Regions from separate parts of the Clostridium sp. HCS.1 genome, predicted to be linked through region 2. Evidence: a T-box and tRNA genes for the amino acid it is inferred to sense, from the RefSeq annotation. Region 2 holds a T-box; the other regions hold tRNA genes.
The links. The T-box of region 2 lies ahead of ACFYH6_RS10855 (valine--tRNA ligase). A T-box ahead of a tRNA ligase gene usually reads a tRNA of that ligase, here a tRNA-Val.

Region 1 (7,715 bases), 1.0 Mb from region 2:
ACTATATCTATACCTTCTGTTTTCATTGAATATTCTCTTATATAATTAGTAATAATAAATGTACTTTTATTTTTATTAATATAAGTACTATCTATTTCTCTTGTGGAATCTTCCTTTAGAAATTTAATTACATTAACATCCTTTATTTTTATTTCTTTAGTATAGTAATTATAAACTTTGTTAATTCTATCTTCAGTAGGAACATAAATTATTACCTTCCTTTTATTATTTTTAAACCACATTAAGTAATCATATAATGTGTATGGGATATCTTCATCAAGCTTTACTCTAGTTGTTATTATTCTTGGTTCTGCAAAGACTTTTTTTCTAATTAAATCTCCTATTTCAAAGGAGTTTCCCATATTTATAACTTTATCTACTGAATATGATATTATCCTTTTAGCATAAATATATAAGTACTCTATCCCAGATCTGATTTCTTCTTTTGAAATTGTGGAGTAAGCACTTATATCATCTATAATACAAATATCATAGTAATTTCTTATATTTTTTATATTTTTAGAATTAATAAAAACTAAGTCTTCAGAGCCATCCAATTCTTTATTGCATGAATACTTAAAACTTGATTTTTCTTTCTTTAATTCTCTTAATATTTCCTCATTGCATTGTTCTCCATTCCATACATACAAAATCTTTTTATTTTCTTCAATTAACAGCTTAATTATATTAAGAAAAATTAATGTTGTATTGTATGGATTTGTTATTATATTTAAAATTTTTGTTTGCTTATTATACCACTTATTTATTTTAGATACACAATTATTAAACTCTTTAACGTTAATTAATATATTATCTACCATTTAAATTCTCCTACTCAGTGAATATTTCATTACTGGTAATATCTAAAATTCTATTTTTTAGAGATGAATATCTACTTACGCTCTTATCATTAGTAATCATATATTGAAGTGCCTTTGGAACTCCAACAACTACAACTAGTTCCTTTGCTCTCGTAATTGCAGTATAAAGCAAATTTTTATTCATAAGTAATGGCGAGCCCATAAATGCTGGAGTAATAATAACTTTAAATTCACTTCCTTGACTTTTATGAATAGTTATTGCATATGCTAGCTCTAATTCATCTAAATATATATAATCATAAATAACTTTTCTTTCATCATCAAAGATTACAGTTAGAGTTTTTTCTTCATCATTAATACTTTCTATAAAACCCATATCTCCATTAAATACGCCTACACCTTCATTATCTCCATATCCGTTTATTCTAACCCACTTCAAAGAATAATTATTTTTAATTTGCATTACTTTATCACCTTCTCTAAAGGTAACTTCTTTTAAATCTTTTTCTCTTTTACTTGGTGATTTTGGATTTAATACATTTTGTAGTTCGTTATTCAAATTTTGTACTCCTAGAATTCCTTTTCTAGTAGGAGTTAATATTTGAATATCTCTATATTTATCCCAACTAGTATTGAATTTAGGAAGCCTTCTATTTATTAAATCTATTATTGTCCTAAGTATTTCATTAACATCTTCCTTGTTCTCAAAGAAAAAATCTCCATCTTTTCTATTTAAAATTGGCATTTCTCCATTATTAATTTTATGTGCATTAGTTACTATTAAGCTTTCTTTTCCTTGCCTAAATATATCCTTTAGTCTTACTACTTTTATAAACTTACTTTCAATTAAATCCTTTAATACATTTCCAGCACCTACAGAAGGAAGCTGATCTACGTCGCCAGCTATAATTAATCTAGTTCCTAATTTTATAGCCTTGAGTAAGCTATTCATAAGCATTACATCTATCATAGATGCTTCATCTATAATAATTACATCTGCTTCTAAGGGTTCACTTTCACTTAGCTTATAATAAGACTTTCCTTCATCACTAACACCCATTTCAAGTAATCTATGTATTGTTTTTGCTTCTCTTCCAGTAGACTCACTCATTCTTTTGGCTGCTCTTCCAGTTGGTGCTCCTAATACTACCTTCATATTGTTATTTTCATAGATTTCAATTATAGCTTTTATTATGGTAGTCTTACCTGTTCCAGGACCTCCTGTAATTATTTCTATTCCATTATCAAAAGCTCCTACTATTGCTTCTCTTTGTGAAGGTGCAAAATTTATATTATATTTTTTTTCGAAAACTCCAATTTCAAACTCAATATCTGAGTTAATACTTCTAAAGTTCTCCATACTCAAAGTTATTATTCTATTGGTTACACCTAATTCACAATAATAATATGGTAATGCAAAAACCGAATCCTTTCCCTCTATTTTCTCAACTTTTATTTTTGAATCTAAAGATAAATTATATAAACTCTCCTCTACCATTTCAGGTGTAGCTCCTAATATTTTGCTTGATTCCCTTATTAGCTCATCCTTTGGCATAAATGTGTTACCTGCGGCAGAAAACTGATTTAATATATATCTAATCCCGCTTTGAATTCTAAAAGGTGAACTTGCTTCAATTCCTATACTCTTTGCTATTCTATCTGCAGTTATAAATCCAATACCACTAATTTCATCTGAAAGAATATATGGATTTTCTAAAATTATCTCTTTAGCATTTGCTCCAAAGGTTTTATGAATTTTTATACATTGATTTGTACTCATTCCATGACCTTGGAAGAATATAACTATATCTTTTAAATCTCTTTGTTCTAAATAAGATTCCTTAATAATCTCAAACTTTTTTGCCCCTATTCCTTCTACTAATTTTATTTTATCGATATCTGTATCTAAAACTTCTAAAGTTTTTTCCTTAAATTTTTCAACTAATCTTTTAGCTGTAATTGGGCCTATTCCTCTTATAATTCCTGTAGATAAATATCTTTCTATTCCCTTTGTAGAATTAGGAAGTATTTCTTCATATTCCTCTATATTAAATTGTCGTCCAAATTGCTTATGAACAACCCATTGACCTTTTAATTTAACATGTTGACCTTCTTTTATAAAAGGAACTACTCCCACTGCATTTATTATTTCCTTTTCAGTTCTAATCTTACTTACTACATATCCAGTGTCATCACTTTTAAATACAATAGATTCCACTATTCCATTTATACAATCTTCCATGTTACATTCTCCAAATCTAAATATTTTTTGTTTATACTATTTTTATTATATAATATATCTCTAATAATACATAATAAAGATTATTTATTTTTAAGAATATTGTTTCAATATGGTATAATAATTATATGTTAGGAAGTATGGAGGTGTTTATATGATTATTAAAAATTGTAATATCATATATCTTGACAAGATAGAAAATGGTTCTGTCTTAATTGAAAATGGAAAAATAAAAGAAATTAATCCAAGTAATTATGATGATGAGGAAGTAATAGATGCCAATGGTTTATATTTATCACCAGGATTTATAGATGTTCATATTCATGGTGCAGGTGGCCATGATACTATGGATGGAACCTTTGAAGCAATTAATGAAATTTCCAAGGTAATAGTTAAACATGGTACTACATCCTTTACTCCAACTACTATGACTGTTGCTGTAGAAGATATTAGAAAGTCAATGAATGTAATAAAAGAAGCAAAGGAAAAAGGAACTGATGGAGCTATAGTATTAGGTGCTCATTTAGAAGGTCCATTTATTAGCCCAAAGGCTATAGGAGCCCAAAATCCTAATTACTTAATTCCACCAACATTAGAAAATTATAATGCAATGGTTGGAGATGCTGAAGATGCTGTAGTATCAATTACAATTGCACCAGAAATACCAGGTGCAAAAGAGTTAATTAAAGAATTATCTCAAAGAGGAGTAGTTTGTTCTATAGGGCATACTAAAGCTACTTATAACGAAGCTATGGAAGGAATAAAGTGTGGATGTGGTCACTCAACTCATCTTTTTAATGCTATGACACCTTTCGCTCATAGAGAACCTGGAGTTGTAGGAGCTATATTTGATAGTGATATAACAACAGAAACTATTTCAGATGGAATCCATGTGTCTTATCCATCACTTAGAATAGCTTACAAACAAAAAACTTCAGACAAAGTTCTTTTAGTTACAGATGCTATGATGGCTTGTGCAATGCCTGATGGAATGTATGCTTTAGGTGGTCAAGATGTTGTGGTTAAAGATGGTGCAGCAAGATTATTAAGCGGAAGCCTAGCAGGCTCAATTCTTACATTAGACAAGGCTGTTAAGAATGTATATAAAAACGTTGGTATGCCTCTATATGAAGCTGTAAAAATGGCTAGCTACAATCCTGCAAAACATTGTAAAGTTTCAGATAGAAAAGGTCTTATTAAAGAAGGATATGACGCTGATTTATTATTATTTGACGAAGATATCAACATTAAAAATGTAGTTGTTGGTGGAAAAGTTATAGTATAAAAAATTATTTAGATATATTTTTATAAATTCTAAAGAATAAAAACAAGGAGATAAATATTATAATAATTACTTTAGCAAAGGCTAGAGAACTTAAAATATAATATTTATCTCCTTTTTAATTAAAGTTTATAAACTCTTTATTAAGCTTAAAATTTTACATATATTTTTTTATTTCTTCTACTTTATTAAGGTTTTCCCATGGTAAATCTAAATCAATTCTACCAAAGTGTCCATAAGCAGCTGTTTGCTTATATATAGGTCTTCTTAGCTCTAAATCTCTAATTATAGCACCTGGTCTTAAATCAAATACCTTTTCTACTATAGCTACTATTTCTTCTTCAGATTTTTTGCCTGTACCAAAAGTTTCAATTTCTATTGATACCGGCTTAGCAACTCCAATAGCATAAGCTAATTGAATTTCTAATTTATCAGCAATTCCTGCTGCAACTAAATTTTTAGCTACCCATCTTGCTGCATAAGCTGCTGATCTGTCAACTTTAGTTGGATCTTTACCTGAAAAAGCACCGCCACCGTGTCTTCCATATCCACCATAAGTATCAACAATTATTTTTCTTCCTGTTAAACCACTATCTCCTTGTGGTCCTCCAACAACAAATCTACCTGTTGGATTTATATAATATTTTGTTTTATCATCTAATAATTCAGCTGGAACTACAGCTTTTATTACATGCTCCATTAAGTCATTTCTAATTTGCTCTTGAGTAACTTCTTCGCTGTGTTGTGTTGATATTACAATGGCGTCTATTCTTATTACTTTATTATCATCATATTCAACAGTAACTTGAGTTTTTCCGTCTGGTCTTAAATATGATAAAGTACCATCTTTTCTAACTTCAGATAATCTTCTTGATAACCTGTGAGCCATAGCTATTGGTAATGGCATAAATTCTTCTGTTTCATTAGTTGCAAAACCAAACATCATACCTTGGTCTCCAGCTCCAACAGCTTCTACTTCATCCTTTTCTCCTGCCCTAAATTCTAAGGCTTCATTAACACCCATTGCTATATCTCCTGATTGCTCATCAATAGATGTTAAAACTGAACATGTATCACAGTCAAATCCATATTTAGCTCTATCATATCCAATTTCTCTTACAGTTTCTCTTACTAGCTTTGGAATATCAACATAGCAATTAGTTGATATTTCTCCCATAACTAAAACCATTCCTGTAGTAACAGCTGTTTCACAGGCTACTCTTGCCATAGGATCTTGTGCTAAGATGCTATCTAAAACAGCATCGGATATTTGGTCACAAATTTTATCTGGATGTCCTTCTGTAACTGACTCTGATGTAAATAATCTTCTCATATTAATATCTCCTTTCATATTTTGATATTAATTCTAAAAATTTAGCTATATAATAAAAAAATCTCTTCGATAAGAAGAGATGTTAAAAATCATAACTTTTCTTATCTTGCAAATCAAATTGCTGGAATTGGCACCACACTCAAATACATGAAGTAGGTTGCCGGGTTTCATAGGGCCCTATCCCTCCACCTCTCTTGATAAGAACTAATATCAAATTTTACTTTTCAGATTATATCACTCTTACTATGAATAGTCAATATTTTCTGTAAAACATTTATTTTCTTATAATTTTTATTTATAAGCAAAAAAAGACAAGGTATACTAACATTGTCTTTGTGGTGGGGGAGGACGGATTCGAACCATCGAAACGAAACGTAACAGATTTACAGTCTGCCCCCTTTGGCCACTCGGGAACTCCCCCTTATTATGGAGCTGGCAATAGGAATCGAACCTACAACCTGCTGATTACAAGTCAGCTGCTCTACCGTTGAGCCATGCCAGCATATATGGTGGAAACAACAGGGATCGAACCTGTGACCCTCTGCTTGTAAGGCAGATGCTCTCCCAGCTGAGCTATGCTTCCATATAAAAATTAAATTAAAATGGTGGGGGAGGACGGATTCGAACCATCGAAACGAAACGTAACAGATTTACAGTCTGCCCCCTTTGGCCACTCGGGAACTCCCCCATTTTATGGAGCTGGCAATAGGAATCGAACCTACAACCTGCTGATTACAAGTCAGCTGCTCTACCGTTGAGCCATGCCAGCATATTCAAATAAATTTAATGGTGGGGGAGGACGGATTCGAACCATCGAAACGAAACGTAACAGATTTACAGTCTGCCCCCTTTGGCCACTCGGGAACTCCCCCATAAAATTTATTTAATTAATTTCAGTCATTTGATTTTACTCGCTCGACTGACAATGACTAGTATATATTTATTATTTATTAATTTCAAGTGTAATATTTGTTCATTAAACGAAATTATAACTATTTTATTCTATTTTTCTTTCATTTTCTCCTATTTAATGCTAATATCTTTTTAAAATTATATTTTTAGCATTTTTATTTATTAAATTTAAATTTAGTCCAAAATACTGGAATTTATAGAGTTTTCTAATATATTTTTAAATATTTCATAGTCAGATGTAGGCATTCTTTTTTTAGCTAATTCTACACCTTTATTAATTTTTTCATTATTATCTTTATCTGAAAAATAGTTGTTAATTTTAATAAAATCTAAAACTGATAATTTTTTCATAATTACATTTAACTTTTCTTTTCTATCATTATCTAAATAATTAAATAAACTATTTGAAAAATTACTTTCCTTTAATAAAATAGTTTCTGTTTCTATTGAATTATTCTCTAAACTTTCCTTTGTATTCATATCATATTCATTTGTATCTTGGCTTAAAATATTATTACTTAAAACTTCTTCACTTTTTAACGGCTCCCAAATAAGTAAAAAATAAATAGGTATACTTGCACCTAATATAATAGTAAATATGTATAGTATTAATTTTTTCATATAATTCACCACCTTCATTTAATTACTCTCCTATTTATATTTTTTTATACATTTAATTATATTTTTATTATCTTAAACATATATTGGTATAATCGGGGGGTGAATTCTAGTGAAGCATAAAGTACATTATGATGATCATAATTCCTTCATTGAGATTGCTAATAAAATAAAAAAATATATGAATGAAAATACAGTAATAATTTGTGTAGGTACAGATAAATGCATTGGTGATTCCCTTGGTCCACTAGTAGGTAGCATTTTAATAGAAAAGAACTTCCTATTACCAGTTTTCGGAACACTACAATCTCCTATTCATGCTTTAAATATTGAAGAAAAATTAAATTATATTAATAAACTTCATCCAAACTCACTAATTATCGGAATAGATGCTTGCCTAGGAGAAGAAAATTCTATAGGTGAAATTCATATTCGTGATTATCCAATTCACCCAGGAAAGGGAGTTGGAAAATCACTACCAGAGGTTGGGGATATTTCAATAATAGGTAT
Region 2 (7,715 bases):
CCCAATATAATCCTCTATGTATTCTTGATAAACATTTTTACTAAAATTTAAATTCTTATAATCTTCAACTATTCTAATGCCAGAGCCACCATGACCATTTTTAGGTTTTTCAATAACTTTTTTTTCTTTAAAGCTATTATCTAAACTTCTATAAACCTTTGGATATTTTACTCCTAGACTTTCCACATAATCATAAGCAATTAATTTATCATTGCCTAAAATACAAAATTTATAATTATTATAAACCTTAATTCCTTCTTCCTCTAACTTGTATGTAATATTAAAATTTCTAGATCTATTTATTGCAAATTTAAAGTTATATTTTAAAGAATCAATATTTTTATCTAAGAAAAGCTTTATATCAAGATTTCTTTTTCTTCCTTCTTCAATAAGCCAATTTATATAAGCTTTATTTTTCTCTACATCTTTTTCATTGTAAATTAAAATACCATTAATCATAAAATTTCCCCTAAAATATATTCTAATATTTTTTTACCAAAGCCTTTACCCCATATTTTTTCAAAGCTTAAAAAATTTAAATTTGAATTTACCTCACAAAGCAAAGGTTTATCATTTTCTCCAAACAATAAATCCACTCCTGAAAAATCAAGTCCAAGTGCCTTATGAGCCTTAAGTGCAATTTCCTCTTGTTCTTTATTTAACTCTACTAAGGTACCCTTACCCCCTTGAGAGATATTAGCTCTAAAATCTGTTTCTGATTCTCTAAGCATAGCTCCTACAACTTTATTTCCTATAATATTAACTCTTATATCTCTTCCAAAGCTGCTTTTTATATTTTCTTGAATTATAAAGTCTATTTTATTCTTATTTAATTCCTTAACTTTATTAATAAATTCTTCCCTATTATTTATTAAGTAAACCTGCATTCCAAAGGAACCCATAGATTCTTTAATTATTACACTTTCTCCTAAAGCTTCATAGCAGTTAATTAAATAATCCTCACTATTTAAAGAATAATCAAATATCATTGGAGATAAAATTGTTCTAGGAATATTGATATTATTGTTTGAAAGAATTAAATGCATAAGTCCTTTATGATCACAATTTTTAATAGCAGTGCTAGAATTAAAAACTCTATAACCCATTTTTTCTAAATGCCTTGCAAGTAATACATCTTTATCCCAAAAAATAATAAAACTTGGTTCCTCTACCCTTTTCATATGAATAAGTTTAGCCTCTCCCTTACTTGAGTACATAGGAATTAATTCTGTATTTTTAATTGCTTCTAAATTTATATTTAGCTCCTTAGCATCCTTAACTAAGGAATCTACAAGTTCTTTTATTTTTGGAACATTTAATGTTCCATTGTAAATTATCCATCCTGTCATATTCAACCTACTCTCTTATTATGTAGTATTAATTAACCTATTTTTATCACTTTTAAATTTCTTTGTCAACCTTTATACTATAATTATCATAAGTAAACAAAGGAGCTTAAAGATGAATGATTTAAATGAAATTCTAGACTTAGATTTAAATAAAATATCTATTTATGAAATAAACGAAGAAAAACTAGTTACATTAAAGAACTGCGATTATTATTTAAGAAATAATTTTTACTTTTGGTTAATAAATAAAATACATATTCTTGAAGCTAAAAATTCCTACAAAGAGTTAGCCTATGCTAATTACTTAATGTCCTATTATGTCTTTATAGTCTTAACACCTTTAGCTTATGAAGAATTAGCTTATTATCATATTGAAAAAGCTTTAAAATATGATGATAATATAGACTATAAGGAATGGATTCTAATTTTTTCTACCTTACCAAAACCATTTTTAAAGCCTTACGATGCAATAAAAATAGCTGAAGAAGTTCTTGATAAAAATCCAAATAGCAATTTAGCAAATACTATCTTACAAATATTTTAATATCAAGAATTATTCTATTAAAGTATACTAACTCCTTATTAGTTATTATAAACAAAAAACTAAACTCAAGTAAAAAACTCCCTAAATAGTATAATCCCCTTATGGTAGACAAATATAAAAAGACCTTTATAATTAGGTTAAATATTTGTTTACTATGGAGGGGATTTTTTATGAGTAAGGTTCAAAAAAAATATACAAAAGAAACTAAATTAAAAGCAGTTGATATGTATTTAAATAAACATATAGGAGCAAATACAATTGCAAAGGAATTAGGTTTAAGTGAAAAAAAGAGGGTTTATGATTGGGTAAAAAAATATCAAGCTGAAGGTGATAAAGCTTTCGATATTGAAAATAGAGGTAAAAAATCTAAAATTCAAGCTAATGGCTCACGGAAAGGGCGACCAAAAACTAAATTTTCATCAATAGAAGAAGAAGTTGAGTATTTAAGAATGGAGAATGAATTCCTAAAAAAATTGCAAGCTCTGATAAAAGAATAAAGCGAATTAATATCTACAAAATTATATTTTTATTATCAGAGCGATATTGTATTTCTCGCCTTTGCCTATTGGCAAAAGTAGCGCGTAGCTCCTATTATAAGTGGCTTAAACGTAAGGATATAGTTACAGAAAAGGATATCCAAGATAGAATAATTAAGAGCCATATACTAGATATACATAATAAATACAGAGGAACTTATGGAAGAAAGAGAATATGCATTTATCTTAATAATATATTAGGAATTGAAATCAATCATAAGCGTGTATATAGACTAATGAATGAAATGAATATAAAAGCTGTTATACGTAAAAAAGTATATAAGCATAAGTTTAAACCTGCATCAGTAGCGAAGAATATATTGAATAGAGACTTTGCAGCAATTAGACCGTTAACGAAGTTATGCATGGATATAACATATATTCCTCTAGATAAATCTAGTCGTCGATTTTTATATTTAAGTGCAGTAAAAGATTTATATAATAATCAAATTATTGCTTATAACATGAGTACTCGAAATGATGTAAAACTAGTTAATGATACATTAGAGCAGCTATATGATCTACAATTGAAAGAAGGATGTATATTGCATACAGATCAAGGATTTCAATATACAAGAAAAGCTTATTGCGATGATTTAAAAAGGCATTGTATTACTCAGTCCATGTCTCGTCGTGGAAACTGTTGGGATAATGCTCCTATTGAAATATTCTTCGGTCATTTAAAATCAGAATTAATATACTTAAGTAAAACACAAGGAGCGGAAAATATAATAAATGAAATCAATGAATATATTTGGTTTTATAACAATGAACGAATACAACTAAAATATGGCATGAGTCCTATTCAATATAAGTCTCATGCCGCATAAAGAGTCTTTTTCCTATTGTCTACTTGACAGGGCCAAGTTTAAAACGGGAGTTTTCTAATAAATCTAATCTCAGTAATTTGGAACAAATTACTTCCTTAATTCTTCATTATTCATTTTTAATTTTTCATTAATTAAGTGCTTCTATTCTAACTAAAACGGCATTTAGCATTTCTTGATACTTTTCTCTCTTTTCTTTTTCCCCATCTATTACCGCTTGTGGTGCTTTAGCTACAAAACCTTGGTTAGAAAGCTTTTTATCAATTCTTTCTACTTCACCTTCTAGCTTTTTCTTTTCTTTATTTAATCTTTCAAGTTCCTTTTCCTTATCTACTAAGTCAAGTAAAGGCATAAATAATTCTCCACCTTTAACAACTAAAGAAACTGCATTTTCTGGAACTTCATTTTTATCAGCTATAAATACTACTTCTGATGCAGATGCTAATTTTTCAATATAATTAACTCCTGCTTCAAAGGCTTCTTTTGCTTCACTTGTAGTATGAGCTATAACCTTTGCCTTTCTTGATGGTGGAACATTCATTTCTGCTCTTACATTTCTTAAGCCTTTAATTGCTTCAATTATAAAGTCCATATCCTTCTCAGCTTTTTCATTTCTTAAAGCTTCATTGTATTCTGGCCAATTTGAAACAACTATTGAATCTCCATCAGTAAGTGTAGTATAAATTTCTTCAGTTATAAATGGCATTACTGGATGTAATAACTTAAGTCCTGTTTGTAATACTTCATTTAAAACATTATATACTATTCCCTTTGCTTTTTCGTCTTCACTGTATAATACACCCTTAACTAATTCTATATACCAGTCACAGAATTCAGTCCACATAAAGTCATATACTTTTTGAAGAGCAATTCCTAGTTCATATTTTTCCATGTTTTCAGTTACTTCACTAACTAAAGTATTCATTCTTGAAAGAATCCATTTATCAGCTAAACTATATTCCTTGCAATCAGCATACTTTTCCATAACTTCTTTATCAAGATTCATCATAACAAATCTAGAAGCATTCCACATTTTATTTGCAAAGTTTCTAGCTGCTTCAACTCTTTCTGGAATATATCTTATATCATTTCCTGGTGCATTACCTGTAACTAACATAAATCTTAAGGCATCAGCACCATATTCATCAATAACTTCTAATGGATCCACACCATTACCTAGAGATTTACTCATTTTTCTTCCTTCTGAATCTCTTATAATACCATGAATTAAAACTGTATCAAATGGAGTCTTATCCATATTGTGTATTCCTGAGAATATCATTCTTGCAACCCAGAAGAAAATAATATCATATCCAGTAACTAAAACATTTGTTGGATAGAAGTATTCTAAATCCTCTGTTTTATTTGGCCAACCTAAAGTTGAGAAAGGCCATAATGCTGATGAGAACCAAGTATCTAAAACATCTTCATCTTGATGTAAGTGTTTAGATCCACACTTAGGACAAGTTTCTGGTGCATCAACTTCAACTATAATTTCTCTACAATCATTACAGTACCAAACTGGAATTCTATGTCCCCACCATAATTGTCTTGAAATACACCAGTCTTGGATATTTTCCATCCAGTTAAAGTAAATCTTATCAAATCTTTCAGGAACAAATTTAGTTTCATTATTTCTTACTGCTTCTATAGCTGGTTTAGCTAAAGATTCCATCTTAACATACCATTGTTTAGATATAATAGGCTCTATAACAGTACCACATCTATCATGAGTACCTACATTATGATTATGAGGCTTAACCTTTACTAATAAGCCTAAGTCTTCTAGATCTTTAACCATTTGCTTTCTTGCTTCATATCTATCTAAGCCTTGATATTTTCCACCAAGTTCATTAATTATTCCATGGTCATCCATAACTCTAATTTGAGGCAAGTTATGTCTAAGTCCAACTTGGAAATCGTTAGGGTCATGAGCTGGTGTAATCTTAACAGCACCTGTTCCAAACTCCATATCAACATAATCATCAGCAACTATAGGAATTTCTCTATCTGTTAAAGGTAACTTTATCATCTTTCCTACTAAAGCTTTGAATCTATCATCATTTGGATTTACAGCAACTGCAGTATCACCAAGTAATGTTTCTGGTCTTGTAGTTGCTATTTCTAAATATCCACTTCCATCAGCTAATGGGTAATTTATATGCCAGAAGAAACCTTCTTTTTCTTCATATTCTATTTCTGCATCTGAAAGTGCTGTTGTACACTTTGGACACCAGTTTGTTATTCTATTTCCTTGATAAATTAATCCCTCATTATATAACTTAACAAAAACAGTTCTAACAGCTTTATTTAAGTTTTCATCCATAGTGAAAGCTTCTCTTGAGAAATCACAAGAAACTCCCATTTTCTTAAGCTGATTTCTTATAGTACCCCTATATTCATCTGCCCATTCCCAAACTTTTTCTAGGAAAGCTTCTCTTCCCATTTCTTTTTTTACTAAACCTTCTTTTAAAAGCTCATTTTCAACCTTTACTTCAGTAGCAATTGAAGCATGGTCTTGTCCTGGAAGCCATAAAGTACAATATCCTTGCATTCTCTTAAATCTTATAAGCATATCTTGAAGAGTATTATCAAGAGCATGACCTAAGTGAAGCTTACCAGTTATATTTGGTGGTGGCATAACTATTGAAAAAGGCTTCTTACTTTTATCAATTATTGGTGTAAAATATTTTTTTTCTTCCCAATTTTTATAGATTCTTTCTTCAAAATCCTTGGGACTATAAGTTGTCGCTAAGTTTTTCTTTTCTGACATATAATTTTCCTCCTTTATTTAATCAACTAGTGATAGTTTCAATTAAATTTGTATAAAATAAAAAGAGCCTTCGTCATAAAAGGACGAAGACTCGCGGTACCACCTTTATTCTTAATATAATAAATATATTAAGCTCTTTATTTATTAACGACTAAGACCAGCCGCCTTTACTTACTTAGTTTCAGTAAAGATGCTCAAAAGCTACCTTCAGGGTACTTTAATATAGAAGGCTTTCAGCCAGTGACCTTCATTCTCTTTATATACAGTATTCCTTACTCCTCTTTCTCATTGCTTTTAATATATGATTTTGTATAGCTATCTTATAATATATTATTATTTTTGTCAATAATGTTAAATTATAAAATCCTTTGGATTATGTTCCTTAGCCTTCGGTTCTCCAAAGGCTGCCTTTACACTTTCTACTTGTGGATTATGATTTATATTCTTTTTGTGACTATTTTTACTCTTTTTACTCATTTCTTTCACCTCCAAGCTTGTATCATTAGCTTATGTAAAAGAAATGTATTTTATGTACTTAGCCTTCAATCCACTCCATATCTTTAATAAACTCATTTATAAACTCTTCACTCATACTTGGATTTATAGTTTCTTCATGAGTAATTGTAACTATAGACATTGCAATGGCATATTTTACAGTATCTTTAATTGATAAATTATTCATATATCCATATCCAACACCTGCTACAAATGAATCTCCAGCTCCTGTTACATTTTTAACTTCAACTGCAGTAGTTTTTATTTTTCCTTCTTCTGTTGAGTTTTTGTAATATATTCCATCGGCATCTAAGCTAATAAATACATTTTCTACTCCTAAAGATCTAAAATAATTAGCAGCTTTAATTAAATCATCATCATTTTCTATTTTATATCCGCATAAAAGTTCTGTTTCTAACCTATTTGGCTTTATAGTATGAAAATATTTAATTAAATGTTCTACTTTTTTTGCTTTTGTTGCAGAAACAGGATCTAAAATAAATTTAGTTTTTCCTTGAAACTTAGTTAAAATGTATTCTAGAAGTTCTGGATTATCAGCATCTAAAATAACATATTCTGCATTTTCTATAATACTTGCTTTTGAATCTATAAATGAGGAGTCCATTTTATTTAAACACTCCATATCTACTATAGCAGATTCCATTTCCCCATCTTCATTTAAAACTGCCATGTATGTAGGAGTATATTCATCTTCTAAAATCAAAGAATTGCTCATATTATACCCTATCTTAATAGAGTTATTTAATATATTCTTTCCTTGATCATCACCACCTAAAATAGAAATGAACTCTGTATTAACATTAACTCTTGCTAAATTTTCAGCAATGTTTCTACATACTCCACCTAAAGAAATCTTTATTTGTCCAGGTATTGAATCCCTTTGGTAATACTTCTTTCTACTAAAACCTATAATATCTACTATTGATGCCCCTAATACTAAAATATAAGGATTATTCTTACACATACCATCTCTCCTGATCTATATTGTCCTTTCTAAAAAAACATAAGTACATTATATTAAAGAACTGTAAAAAAATAAAGTAATTTTTGAAAAACTTTGTCGAATTGTATTATGTAAATTATGTATACATTATTTATTGTCACAGAATATTAAAAATTCATATATTGAATAATAATTAATTAATTAGGAAATAATTATATTAATAGAAA
Region 3 (7,715 bases), 1.5 Mb from region 2:
CCTGATATTGATTTTAAATAAGGATTATCTAATTTTAACTGAACTATGCCAGGAATAGTTTTCACAATTGTATGTCCTAGAGATTTAGATAAATTATATCCTGAACCATCAGAGCCAGTTTTAATAGCAGATTTTCCTCCACAGGCTAAAACTAATTTATTACATGTGAATAACTTTTTATCTTCATTACTTGTGGATAATTTAAAAACTTTTCCCTTGTGGATATCTTTCACTTTACAATCTGTGTATAAAGGTATATCTCTATCCTCAATTGCAAATCTTAATATATCCACTACTGAAGAGGCTTGAAGAGATTTAGGATACATTTTTCCGTTTTTTAACTCTACAATAGGAAGGCCAATAGATAAAAAGAAGTTTTCTGTATCACTAACTCCAAAGCTAGATAAAGTTTTAGAAAAAAATCCTGAATTTTCACTATGGTATGAAAGGAAGGGAAATGAAATTGTTCTATTAGAAATATTACAACGACCATTTCCTGTAGTTAATATTTTTTTCCCAATCCTATCAGTTCCTTCTATTATTGCTACATCTAAACCAAAATCTTTTGCTGTAATTGCAGCCATTAATCCTGATGCGCCTCCACCTATTATAATTAAATCATGATGAATCATAATAAACTCCTTAATATATTTTATTTTATTTAAATATTATACTAATAGAATTATAATATATTTATAAAGAATAATTAAGAAGTTTAATTTAGATAAACAGCAATAAATTTCTAGGTTTTAAGCGGTTTTATTAGTATGAATTTAAAAATTAAAAAAAAGTTGCGAAAAAGTGTTGACACTATATTAAAATTTATGTATTATAGTTAATGTGCTCGCCGACAGAACGGCAAGTACGTGCGACAAACAAAAAACTTATATGGCTCCTTGGTCAAGCGGTCAAGACACCACCCTTTCACGGTGGTAACAGGGGTTCGATTCCCCTAGGAGTCACCATTATGGAAGCATAGCTCAGCTGGGAGAGCATCTGCCTTACAAGCAGAGGGTCACAGGTTCGATCCCTGTTGTTTCCACCAAATAATGGCTCAGTAGCTCAGTTGGTTAGAGTGCCGGCCTGTCACGCCGGAGGTCGAGGGTTCGAGCCCCTTCTGAGTCGCCACTTTAAGTTTTAAAAAGCATATGGCTCCTTGGTCAAGCGGTTAAGACACCACCCTTTCACGGTGGTAACAGGGGTTCGATTCCCCTAGGAGTCACCATTTATGGAAGCATAGCTCAGCTGGGAGAGCATCTGCCTTACAAGCAGAGGGTCACAGGTTCGATCCCTGTTGTTTCCACCAATAATGGCTCAGTAGCTCAGTTGGTTAGAGTGCCGGCCTGTCACGCCGGAGGTCGAGGGTTCGAGCCCCTTCTGAGTCGCCATTTTAAACTTAAGATAAAATATGCTGGCATGGCTCAACGGTAGAGCAGCTGACTTGTAATCAGCAGGTTGTAGGTTCGATTCCTATTGCCAGCTCCAATCTAATATGGCTCCTTGGTCAAGCGGTTAAGACACCACCCTTTCACGGTGGTAACAGGGGTTCGATTCCCCTAGGAGTCACCATTATGGAAGCATAGCTCAGCTGGGAGAGCATCTGCCTTACAAGCAGAGGGTCACAGGTTCGATCCCTGTTGTTTCCACCAAATAATGGCTCAGTAGCTCAGTTGGTTAGAGTGCCGGCCTGTCACGCCGGAGGTCGAGGGTTCGAGCCCCTTCTGAGTCGCCAATTCAAACATAAGATAAACACGCTGGCATGGCTCAACGGTAGAGCAGCTGACTTGTAATCAGCAGGTTGTAGGTTCGATTCCTATTGCCAGCTCCAAAAGCTTTAGATATTCTAAAGCTTTTTTATTTTGTAAAGAATACTGAAATTAAATAAAAAGAGGAATTATTTCATTCAGTTTAAAAGAGAGAGAATCATTATGTTACGGCGACTTGGAGCCTGCGACGGAGCGCGGAATATAATGATTCTCTCTCTTCCTATCTTCTTTTTAGATTAAGCTGAATTCTTATATCTTCAGTATAGAACTTATAAAGTTTAAAGTTACCTAAAAGTCTTGAAGAAATTCTTTCAGTATAGGTTGTTCTTATATCAGATAAGCTTAAGTTTGTTGATATAATCATTTTCTTTTTTCTAAGTAATTTTTTATTTAATAAATTGAAAAATTCAGTTGTTGTGAAATCTGTTATTTGTTCTGCGCCTAAGTCATCTATAATTAATAAATCACAGTTTATTAATATATTTTCAAGTTCAGAATTATTTTCAAATTTTATTTCTCTTAAGGTTGCCATAAGTTCATCAACTGTTCTATAAATAACTAGGAATCCATCATCTAAAAGTTCTTTTGCAATACAACAACTTAAAAATGTCTTTCCTGTTCCTGAATCACCATAAAATAATAGATTATCATTTGTAGAGTTAAAGTTCGGAATATACTCTTCCCTAATGAATCTAAGTATATTCTCCATATTTTTTCTAGGAGAGAATCTATCATCTTCATTTAGCTTGTGACTAGAAAATAAGGATAAATTAAAGTTATTAAAATTATTAACTGAAAGTGTATCCTTTAAGGATGAGTTTTTATAATAAAGTTGAACTAATTTTTTTCTATAACAAGAACATCTATTTATACCTATATATCCTTCATCCTTACATTTTGGACATCTATAATGTAAGTTTAAGTAATCAGCATCATAGCCTTTTTCTACTAATGATTCAGTTTTTTTAACTCTTAGATCCGTTATCTCATCTTTAATTTTATTTAATGTAGCATCATCAATACCTTTTAAAATTGATAATGAAAGACCTAAGGATTTTTTTTGAAGTAAGTTATCTAACTCTAGTATTTCTGGATTCTGTTCTTCAATAGTTTTACGCCTTTTTATTAAATTTTTTTCTTCTTCAGCTCTAATTTTTTCATAAATTAAAGCTAACTCTTTTTCATATCCTTTAATCATCAGTATCCCATCCTAACAATTTCTTTTCTAAATCGTCATAATCATAATCTCTTCCCTTAAAGTTATCAAATCTTAATTTAGGCTTAGTAGAATTCTTAGAATTATTATAAACCTTTTTAGCAGCTGAATTTTTATAAGTAGCTTCCTTTTTCTCAATATCTTGTAATGTTCTTAAATTATCTTTATTCCAACTTGATAAGATTCCATCAATATACTTAAAATCTGCTCTGTTTAATCTCTGGAAGCAAATATCACAAGCCTTTTTTATTACATCTAAGGAGTAATTATAAGTTGAAGTCCATTTTTCTAGCATATCTTCTTGAGGCTTCATAATATCAGTATTTCTAATTCCTAAGAATTTTAAGATTTCCCTATAAGTTACCCATTTATCTTCAGTTTTTCTAATGTAATTTTGTGCATCATCAATTGTGTTAATCTTCATTTCCTTCCAAGCTATTGCTACCTTTTCAATATATCTAAAGTTAGTTTTACCTTTAGAGGCGCAATATTCAATTAGTAATAGTATTAACTCAGAAGAGAAATTTAAATCCTTTTTCCAACTAATATAGGTTTCTACTTCACTAGGGGATAGAGTTCTCCCTAATAACTTACCTATATCCTTTAGCATTGAACCATTATTAGTATTAGTTAATTCTTCAACTAAATTAAATTTTTCAACAGTAGTTGGTCCTTCATTAGATATATCTACAAATTCTATATGAAAATTTCCCATATTATCTATAGGTAAAAGTTTTATAATACCTTCATCATTCCAATAGTTAAGAGCATTTACTATATCAGATTCTAAAAGATTTAGTGATGTAGCTAAAACCGTAGAGTTAACTCCAGGTTCACCTGTAAAATTGTATTTAAGCATTAAAAGATAAACCTTGATAAATTCACCTCTAGCTTTTGGCATATATCGTTCAATAAATATATTACTAACAGGAGTAAATTTTAAAGGCTTTGACTTAAACATAAAAGTGCTCATATTTTTCTTTACCTTTCTAAAAGTAATAGTGACATAACTTTATTATATCAAAGTGAAGAAATAGCCTCAACATTAGTAAAAAATATAAATAGGAATATTATTTTAATAAATGGGAAAAATATTTGATGTGCTTGTTAATAAAAGAAGGGAGTGCTTATGGATATAAAAGGTAAATCGGTAAGGTTAAAGAAAATATTCATTAAAGTGGCCTTACTAATAATCATAATTAATATTATTTTAAATGGTAGCTATTTAAAAGCTAATGCAGAGGTAAATGATAATTTAAATATTAACTTGAATAATAAAGTATATTCAGGAGTTAATGAAGTATCTGATAATATTTTTGATAATTTAATGGTTGCATTAACAGGAAAAATAAATGCTTATGAAGTGATGTTAAATGATAAAATAATAGGATATACTGTTTCAGAAAAGAATTTAGAAAATGTAAAAAATATTATTTTAAAAAAGTATATAGACGAAAACAGTATAAAAGAGGATATGGTTAAAGAGTTCGATATTAAAGGAGATATAATATTAAGGGAAGAAAGACTAGAAGTTGATTTGATTCAGACAAATGAAGAAATAGCAAATAACATTTATGAACTATCTAAAAGAGAATCCAATAATATCAAAATAAATATAAAATATTTAAAAGAAGAAGTAAATAATATAAAGCCATCAACTATGACAATTCCAACAGAAACTCTATATTTAGGAGAATCTAAAATAGAAGAAGGAATTTATGGACTTAAAAAAGATACAAAAGAATATATAGTTGAAGCGGGTAAGATCATAAATTCAAAGTTAATTAAAGAAGATATAATTAAAGAAGCAGTTAGCAAAAAAATATATAGGGGAACTAAAAATCCTTATGAATATGGAATTGCTTTTTTAAACCATCCAACTAGGGGGGGATACATGACCTCTGGATATGGTGAAAGGTGGAGTTCATTTCATAAGGGTATAGATATTGCAGGAAACATAGGAGATAATGTTTTTGCAGCAATGGATGGAGAGATTACATATGCTGAATATAATGATGGTGGATACGGTAATTTAATTATAATTAAGCATGAAGATAATATGAGTACATATTACGGTCACTTAAGTGAATATAAAGTAAAAGTAGGAGATAAGGTGAAAAAGGGAGATATAATTGGAGAAGTAGGGAATACTGGATTTAGTACTGGACCACACTTACATTTTGAATTAAGAGTAAATAATGAGCCAGTAGATCCTACAGGCTACATTGTACAATAAGTGAGAATATAAAATAAGAACTCAAAAGGTATTTAGTTTGAGTTCTTATTTTAATATTAACTTAATATTAACCTTTCCATCTCCTTGATGATGTTTTGGAATATCATCAAGAGGCTCACAAGCGACTTTTAATATTGATGATATATCCTTTGGTGTTAAACTATTATCAGTTTCATAAATTAATGCACAGACACCTGCTATATAAGCAGCAGCTATTGATGTTCCAGTAAAAGTCTTATAAGATAAATCTAATTTTGAAGGATATAGCTTATTTCCATCTCTTTCAGAAATAAAATTTATATCTGAATTCAATGAAACAATATCCACGCAAGAAGCACAAAGATTAGGCTTAGTATCTTTCCTTGTAGAACCAGATGAAGAATAAGTATAAGGCTGTATAGCATTAGTTGAGTCATATCCTGAAACTGTTATACATCTATCACAAAGAGCTACTCCTGTAATAGAACCATCTAAATTTTTACTACTTCCACTTGGTATTATACAAGTGATATTTTTACTATTAATTAAAGAAACTAATGAATCAAATAAATTTTGTAAGAAAGTGTTATAGCCTAATAATTCAAAAGGAAGGCATAAAATCTTTACAACACCTTTTTCAGCCTCTTTAGACACTAATTCCATAGCATATAAAATATCTGAAAAGTAGCCTTTACCAGTTTTGTCAAAGGCCTTATAGGAATATATAGAACTTTCAGGGGCTATACCACTATACATACCATTAGATTTTTTACCATTACCAGCAATAATACCTGCGGTACAAGTCCCATGACCATTATCATCATAGGGGTAATGTAAATTATTAATTAAGTCTATAAATAAAGATATTCTATTATATGGAGTAGTCAAATCAGAGTGAGGATAAACTCCAGAATCTATTATTGCGATTCCAATTCCCTTGCCTTTATTTCTATTTTTATTAGGCAATCTAACTTTATTTGCAGTATTTACACTAATACCACATAAAAATAAGTATTCATCAAAGCAAATATATTCAATTTCAGGGTACTCTAAAAGTCTTTGTATGCCCTTAGAATTTAGTCTAGCAGATATTATTTTACAAGCTTCTATGTGATTTATTAATTCACCCTTGTATGAAGATATTCTTTTTATTATACTATCTTGAAATCTTTTATATTTAATTAAAACTCTATAACTATTATAAGGTTTTGATAATATACATGATTTTAAATTTGGCTCTAATCTTCTAGCAAAAGAAAACATATTAATCTCCTAAAAATGATCACAATATATATTATATTAAAAGGTATATTTTTGTTAATACAATAAAATAAAAAAGGATATAGATATTACATTCTTTGCGACCTCACAGGCTCCAAGTCGCCAGAATATAATATCTATATCCTTGAGTACTGAAGGAAAGGAATTTATAAAAAATTATTAATAGGGTAATATTTTTATAAATGCCTAAAGAATAAAAAGAGAGGAATTAACCTCTCCACTTAAAAATAATTATTCCAATTATCATAACACCAATTCCAATAAACTCTCTAATACCAAAGGAAATTCTTTCAGTTCCAAAAAGACCAAAGGCATCTACTATTCCTGCAGAAGCTAATTGAGCTATTAATATTATTCCAATTCCTAAGGTTGCACCCATAGCACCTATGCTTTTCATAACAGTAAAAATTATAATAACTCCTAGTATACCACCTAACAAATAGAGCTTATTTACATCTTTTATAGCCTTAAAGGAACCTTTTCCAAAAAACATTAGTATTATTAACGTTAATATTAATGCAGTTCCTTGGACTATTACATTAGTTTCCCAAGTTCCAACCTTTTCTTCAAGCCTTGTATTAAAAATCCCTTGAAGTGTCATTGAAATTCCAGAAATAATTGCATATATAATTGCTAACATCATATCACCTCGAAGGTATTATTCCCTCTAGATATAATAAATATTAAAAAACCTTCTATATTAAAATAGAAGGTTTTCTTTTAATTCTTCAAAAATGCTTCTCTAATTTGAGTTTCGGAATATCCTAAAGTTATTCCTAAGCTTATGAAATCTTCAACTAGTGTTAAATAGTGGTCTTCTGAAGTTGATATTATTAAGTCATTTAAATCTATAAATAAATTTAAAAATTGATCACTTAGACAATAATCATTTGGCTTTATTGATACTTCTTCTATTGAATTGTATTTTTTATCTATACCAATAGATATAATTGTAGCAAAACAATCTAAATACTTCTTAAATAAAGCTTCTTTATTTATTTCTAATTCTTCTCCAATCCAATACTTATAACATTGTGTTTCATCAGCTAGATGACTTATTTTTGTATGTAACTCTAAATATTTTCTAGCCCAAATTTTATACTCACTTAAGTTGCTATCAATAACAAGTTGTTTATTTCTTTCTATTTGAGCCTCAAAAAAAGACTTAATTTCCATAAACATCCTCCTGGTTTTTTGGATTTACCATATACTATTTTACAGAAATAAATTGAAAATG

Region 1: it has a tRNA-Val gene. The T-box ahead of ACFYH6_RS10855 (valine--tRNA ligase) is inferred to sense a tRNA for this amino acid. The anticodon was not compared.
Region 3: it has a tRNA-Val gene. The T-box ahead of ACFYH6_RS10855 (valine--tRNA ligase) is inferred to sense a tRNA for this amino acid. The anticodon was not compared.

The regions. Positions count from the first base shown of each region.
Region 1 is NZ_CP170704.1:3,319,932-3,327,646, forward strand. It holds gene ACFYH6_RS15880 (hypothetical protein) at 1-821, opposite strand, end outside; gene ACFYH6_RS15885 (ATP-dependent RecD-like DNA helicase) at 832-3,063, opposite strand; gene nagA (N-acetylglucosamine-6-phosphate deacetylase) at 3,215-4,345, shown strand; gene metK (methionine adenosyltransferase) at 4,500-5,675, opposite strand; SAM riboswitch class I at 5,774-5,879, opposite strand; tRNA gene ACFYH6_RS15900 (tRNA-Tyr) at 6,012-6,096, opposite strand; tRNA gene ACFYH6_RS15905 (tRNA-Thr) at 6,103-6,177, opposite strand; tRNA gene ACFYH6_RS15910 (tRNA-Val) at 6,183-6,258, opposite strand; tRNA gene ACFYH6_RS15915 (tRNA-Tyr) at 6,279-6,363, opposite strand; tRNA gene ACFYH6_RS15920 (tRNA-Thr) at 6,370-6,444, opposite strand; tRNA gene ACFYH6_RS15925 (tRNA-Tyr) at 6,463-6,547, opposite strand; gene ACFYH6_RS15930 (hypothetical protein) at 6,762-7,208, opposite strand; gene yyaC (spore protease YyaC) at 7,318-7,715, shown strand, end outside.
Region 2 is NZ_CP170704.1:2,270,824-2,278,538, forward strand. It holds gene ACFYH6_RS10830 (ATP-grasp domain-containing protein) at 1-459, opposite strand, end outside; gene ACFYH6_RS10835 (ATP-grasp domain-containing protein) at 456-1,349, opposite strand; gene ACFYH6_RS10840 (hypothetical protein) at 1,462-1,893, shown strand; gene ACFYH6_RS10845 (transposase) at 2,064-2,390, shown strand; gene ACFYH6_RS10850 (IS3 family transposase) at 2,402-3,259, shown strand; gene ACFYH6_RS10855 (valine--tRNA ligase) at 3,387-6,029, opposite strand; T-box leader at 6,106-6,327, opposite strand; gene ACFYH6_RS10860 (CPC_1213 family protein) at 6,381-6,506, opposite strand; gene ACFYH6_RS10865 (carbohydrate kinase family protein) at 6,565-7,509, opposite strand.
Region 3 is NZ_CP170704.1:3,747,763-3,755,477, reverse strand. It holds gene ACFYH6_RS18105 (NAD(P)/FAD-dependent oxidoreductase) at 1-632, opposite strand, end outside; tRNA gene ACFYH6_RS18100 (tRNA-Glu) at 891-965, shown strand; tRNA gene ACFYH6_RS18095 (tRNA-Val) at 970-1,045, shown strand; tRNA gene ACFYH6_RS18090 (tRNA-Asp) at 1,052-1,128, shown strand; tRNA gene ACFYH6_RS18085 (tRNA-Glu) at 1,151-1,225, shown strand; tRNA gene ACFYH6_RS18080 (tRNA-Val) at 1,231-1,306, shown strand; tRNA gene ACFYH6_RS18075 (tRNA-Asp) at 1,312-1,388, shown strand; tRNA gene ACFYH6_RS18070 (tRNA-Thr) at 1,411-1,485, shown strand; tRNA gene ACFYH6_RS18065 (tRNA-Glu) at 1,495-1,569, shown strand; tRNA gene ACFYH6_RS18060 (tRNA-Val) at 1,574-1,649, shown strand; tRNA gene ACFYH6_RS18055 (tRNA-Asp) at 1,656-1,732, shown strand; tRNA gene ACFYH6_RS18050 (tRNA-Thr) at 1,754-1,828, shown strand; gene ACFYH6_RS18045 (ATP-binding protein) at 1,987-2,964, opposite strand; gene ACFYH6_RS18040 (DnaD domain protein) at 2,957-3,955, opposite strand; gene ACFYH6_RS18035 (peptidoglycan DD-metalloendopeptidase family protein) at 4,112-5,218, shown strand; gene ACFYH6_RS18030 (S8 family serine peptidase) at 5,264-6,460, opposite strand; gene ACFYH6_RS18025 (DMT family transporter) at 6,687-7,118, opposite strand; gene ACFYH6_RS18020 (dUTP diphosphatase) at 7,199-7,654, opposite strand.